Regions from separate parts of the Streptomyces sp. NPDC086519 genome, predicted to be linked through region 1. Evidence: predicted binding sites of a transcription regulator. Region 1 holds the regulator's gene; the other holds the start of a gene.
The links. The regulator HrcA, encoded in region 1, represses chaperone genes, less so after heat shock. The targets are predictions, from matches to a motif close to TTNGCACTCNGNNNNNCNGAGTGCNAA.
Positions count from the first base shown of each region.

Region 1 (4,416 bases):
GTCGCGGGGCGGCCTTGCTCTCTCCAGCGACCGAGTCGGGTGGTGGGTGGGCGAAGGTCCCGGGGGTCCAGGGGGCGGAGCCCCCTGGCGGGGTCGAAGGGGCGGGGCCCCTTCACGTTCACGGCACGCCCCGCCGGGGGCACCCGCTCAACGCCCGTTGAACGCGTCCTTCAGCCGACTGAACAACCCTTGCTGACCGGGCTGGAACTGCCCCTGCGGCCGCTCCTCCCCGCGCAGCTTCGCCAGCTCCCGCAACAGCCGCTCCTGCTCAGGGTCCAGCTTCGTCGGCGTCGTCACCTCGACGTGCACGATCAGGTCACCCCGGCCCCCGCCCCGCAGATGCGTGACCCCGCGCCCGTGCATCGGAATCGACTGCCCGGACTGCGTGCCGGGCCGGATGTCGACCTCCTCCAGCCCGTCCAGCGTCTCCAGCGGCACCTTCGTACCGAGCGACGCGGCCGTCATCGGAATCGTCACCGTGCAGTGCAGGTCGTCCCCGCGCCGCTGGAACGTGGAGTGCGGCAGCTCGTGGATCTCGACGTACAGGTCACCGGCGGGACCGCCGCCCGGCCCGACCTCGCCCTCACCGGCGAGCTGGATCCGCGTGCCGTTGTCGACACCGGCCGGGATCTTCACGGTCAGCGTCCGCCGCGACCGCACCCGCCCGTCACCGGCGCACTCGGGGCACGGCGTCGGCACGACGGTCCCGAACCCCTGGCACTGCGGGCAGGGCCGGGAGGTCATGACCTGGCCGAGGAAGGACCGCGTCACCTGCGAGACCTCACCACGGCCCCGGCACATGTCACACGTCTGGGCGGAGGTGCCCGGCGCCGCGCCCTCACCGTTGCAGGTGTTGCAGACGATCGCCGTGTCGACCTGGATGTCCTTGGTCGTACCGAAGGCCGCCTCGTCGAGCTCGACCTCGATCCGGATCATCGCGTCCTGGCCGCGCCGCGTACGCGACCTCGGCCCGCGCTGGGACGCCGTACCGAAGAACGCGTCCATGATGTCCGAGAAGTTCCCGAACCCACCGGCCCCGAAGCCCCCGGCCCCCGCGCCGCCGCTCTGCGAGAGCGGATCCCCGCCGAGGTCGTAGACCTGCTTCTTCTGCGGGTCGGAGAGCACCTCGTAGGCGGCGTTGATCTCCTTGAACCGCTCCTGGGTCTTCGGATCGGGGTTGACGTCCGGGTGCAGCTCGCGCGCGAGCCGACGGAAGGCCTTCTTGATCTCTTCCTGCGACGCGTCGCGGCGCACGCCGAGAACGGCGTAGTAGTCCGTGGCCACTTACGACTCCGCCAGGATCTGTCCGACGTACCGTGCCACCGCTCGTACCGCTCCCATCGTTCCCGGGTAATCCATGCGGGTCGGTCCGACCACGCCGAGTTTGGCGACTGCCTCGCCGCCCGAACCGTAGCCGACCGACACCACGGACGTGGAGTTGAGTCCCTCGTAGGCGTTCTCGTGACCGATGCGTACGGTCATGCCCGAATCCCCCGCCTCGCCCAGGAGTTTGAGGAGGACGACGTGCTCCTCCAGGGCCTCCAGGACGGGCCGGATGGTGAGGGGAAAGTCATGTCCGAAGCGGGTGAGATTGGCGGTGCCGCCGATCATCAGCCGCTCCTCGTTCTCCTCGACGAGCGTCTCCAGCAGGGTGGAGAGCACCGCCGAGACAGCGCCGCGGTCCTCGACCTCGAAGGCCTCCGGCAGGTCCTCCACCAGCCGGGGCACGTCCGCGAACCGGCGCCCCGCGACCCTGCTGTTCAGCCGGGCCCGCAGATCCGCCAGAGACGTTTCCCCGAAGGGTGCCGGGCAGTCGACCATCCGCTGCTCGACCCGCCCGGTGTCGGTGATCAGCACCAGCATCAGCCGGGCCGGGGCCAGCGCGAGCAGTTCCACATGGCGCACGGTCGACCGCGTCAGCGACGGATACTGCACGACCGCCACCTGCCGCGTCAGCTGGGCCAGCAGCCGCACGGTCCGCGCCACCACGTCGTCGAGATCGACGGCGCCGTCGAGGAAGTTCTGGATGGCCCGCCGCTCGGGCGCGCTCATCGGTTTGACGCCGGCCAGCTTGTCGACGAACAGCCGGTAGCCCTTGTCGGTGGGGATCCGCCCCGCGCTGGTGTGCGGCTGGGCGATGTATCCCTCGTCCTCCAGGGCGGCCATGTCGTTGCGCACGGTCGCCGGGGAGACCCCGAGGTTGTGCCGTTCGGTCAGCGCCTTCGACCCGACCGGTTCCTCGGTGCCGACGTAGTCCTGGACGATGGCGCGCAATACCTGAAGCCTGCGTTCACTCAGCATCCGGCGCCACACCTCCAGCAAGTCGCCCCGCGGCCTTTCGGGTCCTTCGGGTCCTTCGAACCTTTCGGGTCTTTCGTCTGGCACTCTGTGAGCGCGAGTGCCAGCGTCCCCGGCCCAGTGTACGGCCGTGGGGTACTGACTGGGCAAGGTCGGTCGGGACTCACGGCGTTCTACGGCTAGCGTCGCGGCATGACGGTGACTTGGGAAGAGCTGGGCTGGGAGCGGGTGGCCGACGGGGTCGGGCGGTGCCGGCTGCCGGGCTGGGACTGCACGGCGGGTCTGGTGCTCGGCGCGGGCACGGCCCTGATGGTGGACGCCGGGTCGAGCCTGGCGGAGGGCGCTCGATTGCGGGTGGAGGCACAGGCACTGGCCGACCACCGTGTGACTCATCTCGCTCTCACCCACCCCCACTTCGACCACGTCTTCGGGGCGGCCGCCTTCGCGGGCGCGGACCTGTACGCGGCGGTGGGCGCGGAGGCCGTCTTCGCGTACGAGCGCGAGGAGCTCCGCCTGGACGCGGTCCGGGAGGGCCTGCCCGCCCCGGAGGCCGAGGAGGCGGCCGACGCCCTCCCCCTCCCGCGCCACCTGGTCTCCGGCGAGTGGACCCTCGACCTGGGCGACGGCCGCCAGGCCCTGCTGGCCAACGTGGGCCCCGGCCACACCCCCCACGACCTCGCCGTCCTGGTCCCCGGCGACCCGGAGGTGGTGTTCTGCGGCGACCTGGTGGAGGAGTCCGGCGACCCGCAGGCCGGCCCGGACGCCGTACCGTCCCGGTGGCCCGCGGCCCTGGACCGCCTGCTCTCGCTGGGCGGCGAGCACGCCTTGTACGTACCCGGTCACGGAGCGGTGGTCGACGCGGCGTTCGTACGGGCCCAGCGCGACGCCCTGGCGGCCCGTTTCGGCGTGTCGTAGGCGCGCCACTCCGGCTTCTCCTATCGTCATCCGAATGCGCCAGTACTCCGCCGACCTGACCCCGCCGTGGAAGAAGCCGAAGCCGGTGCCCGAGGTGGCCGCCGAGCCCGGTCTGGTGGTGGAGGAGCCCGGTACCGGTTTCTGCGGCGCGGTGATCCGGTGCGAGGCGGGCACGGTCACCCTGGAGGACCGCTTCGGCAAGCACCGCGTCTTCCCGCTGGAGCCGCGCGGCTTCCTCCTGGAGGGCCGGGTGGTCACCCTCGTACGCCCCACGTCCGGGGGACCGGCACGCCCCTCCCGTACCGCTTCCGGCTCGGTCGCCGTCCCCGGCGCACGCGCGCGTGTCGCCCGCGCGGGCCGCATCTACGTGGAGGGCCGCCACGACGCGGAACTGGTCGAGAGGGTTTGGGGCGACGACCTGCGCATCGAGGGCGTGGTGGTGGAGTACCTGGAGGGCGTCGACGACCTCCCCGCCATCGTGGCCGAGTTCGCCCCCGGCCCCGACGCCCGACTGGGCGTCCTCGTCGACCATCTGCTCCCCGGCACCAAGGAGTGGCGCATCGCGCAGTCGGTCACCAGCGACCACGCCCTGGTCGTCGGCCACCCGTACATCGACATCTGGGAGGCGGTGAAGCCGTCGTCCCTGGGCATCGAGGCGTGGCCGCGCGTCCCGCACGGCCAGGACTGGAAGACGGGCGTGTGCCGGGCCCTCGGCTGGCCCACGGACAACACGGGCGCGGTATGGCAGGCGATCCTCGCGCGCGTGGGCTCCTACAAGGACCTGGAACCGGAACTGCTGGGGCGGGTGGAGGAACTGATCGACTTCGTCACGGGTAGCGGTGGGGCCTGACGCCGGGGAAGGTTCCGAAGTCGCTCGTGTCCAGTTCGGCTCCGAGAACTTCCAGCATCACCGGGTCCCCGAACTTGGTGATCTGTTGCGTCAGATAGTTCGCGTCCTCGCCTTGGCCCTCAGGCCTGGTCAGCAGGACACACTGCGCCATGATCGGGTCGAGAATGAGATATGCAGGCACCTTGCCCGCCGCATAAATCGACCTTTTGACCACATAATCCTGATGAACACTGGACTTGGAGACGACCTCAACAACCATGGTGACCAGCTGGGACGGCAGCAACCGTCCCGAGTCGGGAAGCAGGCCCCGCTCGACGACCACCAGGTCCGGCACCGGTTCGCTGGCCTCATTC
Region 1 is NZ_JBFBJL010000042.1:49,846-54,261, reverse strand. It holds gene dnaJ (molecular chaperone DnaJ) at 148-1,284, opposite strand; gene hrcA (heat-inducible transcriptional repressor HrcA) at 1,285-2,301, opposite strand; gene AB0P24_RS32080 (MBL fold metallo-hydrolase) at 2,491-3,213, shown strand; gene AB0P24_RS32075 (DUF3097 domain-containing protein) at 3,248-4,063, shown strand; gene AB0P24_RS32070 (Uma2 family endonuclease) at 4,041-4,416, opposite strand, start outside.

Region 2 (4,416 bases), on a different contig from region 1:
CGAAGTCGGTCGTTGTACTCAACACCGGTGATGGGCTGAAGACGCTGGACGCGGTTGCGGGAACCGGGCTCACCGCCACCATTCGCCCGAATCTGGAGTCTTTCCGTGAGGCCGGGCTCGCCTGAGTCCCCTGAGAAATAGGGCGTTGCCCCAGACCGGAGGTAAAAACGTGAGCGTCACCGTTCGCATCCCCACCATCCTGCGCACCTACACGGGTGGCCAGGCCGAAGTCACCGCCGAAGGGACCACCCTCGGTGAGGTCATCTCCGACCTGGAGAAGAACCACACCGGGATCTCGGCACGCGTCCTCGACGACCAGGGCAAGCTGCGCCGGTTCGTCAACGTGTACGTCAACGACGACGACGTACGGTTCGAGCAGGGCCTGGAGACCGCCACCCCGGACGGGGCCGGCGTCTCCATCATCCCGGCCGTCGCCGGCGGCTGACCTGCCGACCTGCTTGACAGGCTGATCGAATGACCGAACATTACCTTCGGTAACAGGCGTCACCGAGCGTTCACCCGATTGCCCCCTCCGTGAGAGAAGCGGAGGGGGCAATTCTGTGTGGTTGAGCGCGGTACAGTTGGGGAACACGGTCCCGATCTCCAGGTCACGGACCCCGTATTCGATACCGCAGGCCCGCCAAGAAGTAGCCAAAGTGTGCGGGTTATATGCGGCTTTTGTGGCCTTTATGGGGCCCGACTTGCCCTGAATTCGGCCGAATTCTCGCTACATTCCGGACCCCTTCCATCCAGAATTCTCGTCCGATTGACCTGTTGCAGACGGCAGTTGGACAGATACATTCAGCCGCGGTCGACGCGTTCCGGCGCACGCCCCCAACCAATGGGGGGTGAGGTCTGACCCGGATCCGCGAAGTGTGGATCTGTGCAAGGGCCAGTAATAGGGGAGTTAGGCATGGCTCAGGGCACCGTCAAGTGGTTCAACGCGGAGAAGGGGTACGGCTTCATCGCGGTCGACGGTGGTGCGGATGTTTTCGTCCACTACAGCGCGATTCAGATGGACGGCTACCGCACCCTGGAAGAGGGTCAGCGGGTCGATTTCGAGATCTCGCAGGGCCAGAAGGGGCCGCAGGCGGACATGGTCCGGCTGGCGACCAGCTGAAGCACGCGCCGACTGACTGCAGCGACGTTCTTCTGTTTTTCTGCTGAGGGGCTCGCATCCACTGGGTGCGAGCCCCTCGGTGTGCCCGGGTCCGTGCCCCGCCGGCCCGGAGATCCGGCTCCGGCGCGCCCGGAGGTCCCGCCGGACCGGGAGGGGCGCTTGCTCCCGCCCGCCGCCCGACCGTCACCCCTCATCGAGCTCGCTTCGCGGGCGCGCCTTGCACTCGGGCATGCCGAGTGCTAATCATTGGCGTTAGCACTCTGAAGGTGAGAGTGACAAAGAAGGACCGGGTCGGTGAGGCCCGCAGGCCGGGTGGGGCAAGGAACCCACGGGTCGGCGAGCCGTCCGTCGCGGGCGCGGGCGCGGTCCGGAAGACTCACCCCCAGTCCTGGAGGGACCACTTCACATGGCCAAGATCATCGCGTTCGACGAGGAGGCGCGGCGCGGCCTTGAGCGCGGTATGAACCAGCTCGCCGACGCCGTCAAGGTCACCCTCGGCCCCAAGGGCCGCAACGTCGTCCTTGAGAAGAAGTGGGGCGCCCCCACGATCACCAACGATGGCGTGTCCATCGCCAAGGAGATCGAGCTGGAGGACCCGTACGAGAAGATCGGCGCCGAGCTGGTCAAGGAAGTCGCCAAGAAGACGGACGACGTCGCCGGTGACGGTACGACCACCGCGACCGTGCTCGCCCAGGCCCTGGTCCGCGAGGGCCTGCGCAACGTGGCCGCCGGTGCCAACCCGATGGCCCTGAAGCGCGGTATCGAGAAGGCCGTCGAGGCGGTCTCCGGTGCCCTGCTGGAGCAGGCGAAGGACGTCGAGACCAAGGAGCAGATCGCCTCCACGGCCTCCATCTCCGCCGCCGACACCCAGATCGGCGAGCTCATCGCCGAGGCCATGGACAAGGTCGGCAAGGAAGGCGTCATCACCGTCGAGGAGTCCCAGACCTTCGGTCTGGAGCTGGAGCTCACCGAGGGTATGCGCTTCGACAAGGGCTACATCTCGGCGTACTTCGCCACCGACATGGAGCGTATGGAGGCGTCCCTCGACGACCCGTACATCCTGATCGCCAACTCGAAGATCGGCTCCGTCAAGGACCTGCTCCCGCTCCTGGAGAAGGTCATGCAGTCGGGTAAGCCGCTGCTGATCATCGCCGAGGACGTCGAGGGCGAGGCCCTGTCGACCCTGGTCGTCAACAAGATCCGCGGCACCTTCAAGTCCGTCGCCGTCAAGGCCCCGGGCTTCGGCGACCGCCGCAAGGCGATGCTGAACGACATCGCCATCCTCACCGGTGGCGAGGTCATCTCCGAGGAGGTCGGTCTCAAGCTGGAGAACACGACCCTCGACCTGCTGGGCCGCGCCCGCAAGGTGGTCATCACCAAGGACGAGACCACCATCGTCGACGGCGCCGGCTCCACCGAGCAGGTCCAGGGCCGGGTCAACCAGATCCGCGCCGAGATCGAGCAGTCCGACTCGGACTACGACCGCGAGAAGCTCCAGGAGCGCCTGGCCAAGCTCGCCGGTGGCGTCGCCGTCATCAAGGCCGGTGCCGCGACCGAGGTCGAGCTCAAGGAGCGCAAGCACCGCATCGAGGACGCCGTGCGCAACGCCAAGGCGGCCGTCGAGGAGGGCATCGTCGCCGGTGGTGGCGTGGCCCTGCTTCAGGCCTCCTCGGTCTTCGACAAGCTGGAGCTGGAGGGTGACGAGGCGACCGGCGCGCAGGCCGTGAAGCTCGCCCTCGAGGCCCCGCTGAAGCAGATCGCCGTGAACGCCGGCCTCGAAGGCGGCGTCGTGGTGGAGAAGGTCCGCAACCTCACCCCGGGTCACGGCCTCAACGCCGCGACCGGTGAGTACGTCGACCTGGTCGCCGAGGGCATCATCGACCCGGCGAAGGTGACGCGCTCCGCGCTTCAGAACGCCGCCTCCATCGCCGCGCTGTTCCTCACCACCGAGGCCGTCATCGCCGACAAGCCGGAGAAGGCCGCCGCGGCCGCTCCGGGCGGCATGCCGGGCGGTGACATGGACTTCTGAGCCTGACGGCTCGGCGGTTCCCGCGCAGTACCAAGGGCGGCACTCCCTGTGCGACAGGGGGTGCCGCCCTTCGGCGTGCCGTGTCCGGGGTCACACGGCACCCGCGCCGGGCCGGGAATGCGTACGACCGGGCAGGTCGTTGCACGAGACGTGCATTCGATGCGCGTGCACATACCGTTTGGTATGCGACCTAGGTATACGACCTATTCACGAGGAGCCCCCCACGTGACCGTCACCACGCCCCCTGCCTCCCGCGCGGCCGAGATCCTCTCCCGTCCCATCGCCCTGAACGGGCTCACGGTCCCCAACCGGATCGTGATGGCCCCGATGACGCGTCAGTTCAGCCCCGGCGGCGTCCCCGGCGAGGACGTGGTCTCGTACTACTCCCGCCGGGCCGCCGCCGGTGTCGGTCTGATCGTCACCGAGGGGACGTACGTCGGCCACGAATCGGCCGGGAACAGCAGCCGTGTCCCGCGGTTCCACGGCGAGGAGCAGCTGGCGGGCTGGGCGAAGGTCGCCGAGGGGGTGCACGCGGCCGGCGGCGCGATCGTCCCGCAGCTCTGGCACATCGGCATGGTCCGCAAGCAGGGCCAGCCGCCGTACGCGGACGCCCCCGCCGTCGGCCCCTCCGGTATCCGCCTGGACGGCACCGAGGGCGAGGGCCGGGCGATGACCCGGCAGGACCTGGACGACGTCATCCGCGCGTTCGCCGAGGCCGCGGCCGCCGCCGAGCGCATCGGCTTCGACGGCGTCGAGCTGCACGGCGCCCACGGCTACCTGATCGACCAGTTCCTGTGGGCGGGCACCAACCGCCGCACCGACGCGTACGGCGGCGACCCGGTCGCCCGCACGAAGTTCGCCGCGGAGATCGTGGCCGCCGTACGCGAGGCCGTATCCCCCGAGTTCCCGGTCATCTTCCGCTACTCGCAGTGGAAGTCCGACAACTACGACGCCCGCCTCGCCGAGACCCCCGAGGAACTGGAGGCGATCCTCACCCCGCTGGCCGCCGCCGGCGTCGACGCCTTCCACGCCTCCACGCGCCGCTACTGGCTCCCCGAGTTCGAGGGCTCCGACCTGAACCTGGCCGGCTGGACCAAGAAGCTCACCGGCAGGCCCGCCATCACCGTCGGCTCGGTCGGCCTGGACGGCGAGTTCTTCAGGGCCTTCGCGGGGGAGGGCGCCGCGACCAAGGGCATCGACGACCTCCTCGACAGCCTGGAGCGCGGGGAGTACGACATGGTCGCCGTCGGCCGCGCCCTGCTCCAGG
Region 2 is NZ_JBFBJL010000006.1:54,225-58,640, reverse strand. It holds gene thrC (threonine synthase) at 1-125, shown strand, start outside; gene AB0P24_RS08190 (MoaD/ThiS family protein) at 170-445, shown strand; gene AB0P24_RS08185 (cold-shock protein) at 914-1,120, shown strand; gene groL (chaperonin GroEL) at 1,527-3,149, shown strand; gene AB0P24_RS08175 (NADH:flavin oxidoreductase) at 3,375-4,416, shown strand, end outside.
Region 2: the regulator HrcA is predicted to act here: its motif matches at 1,337-1,363, upstream of groL (chaperonin GroEL).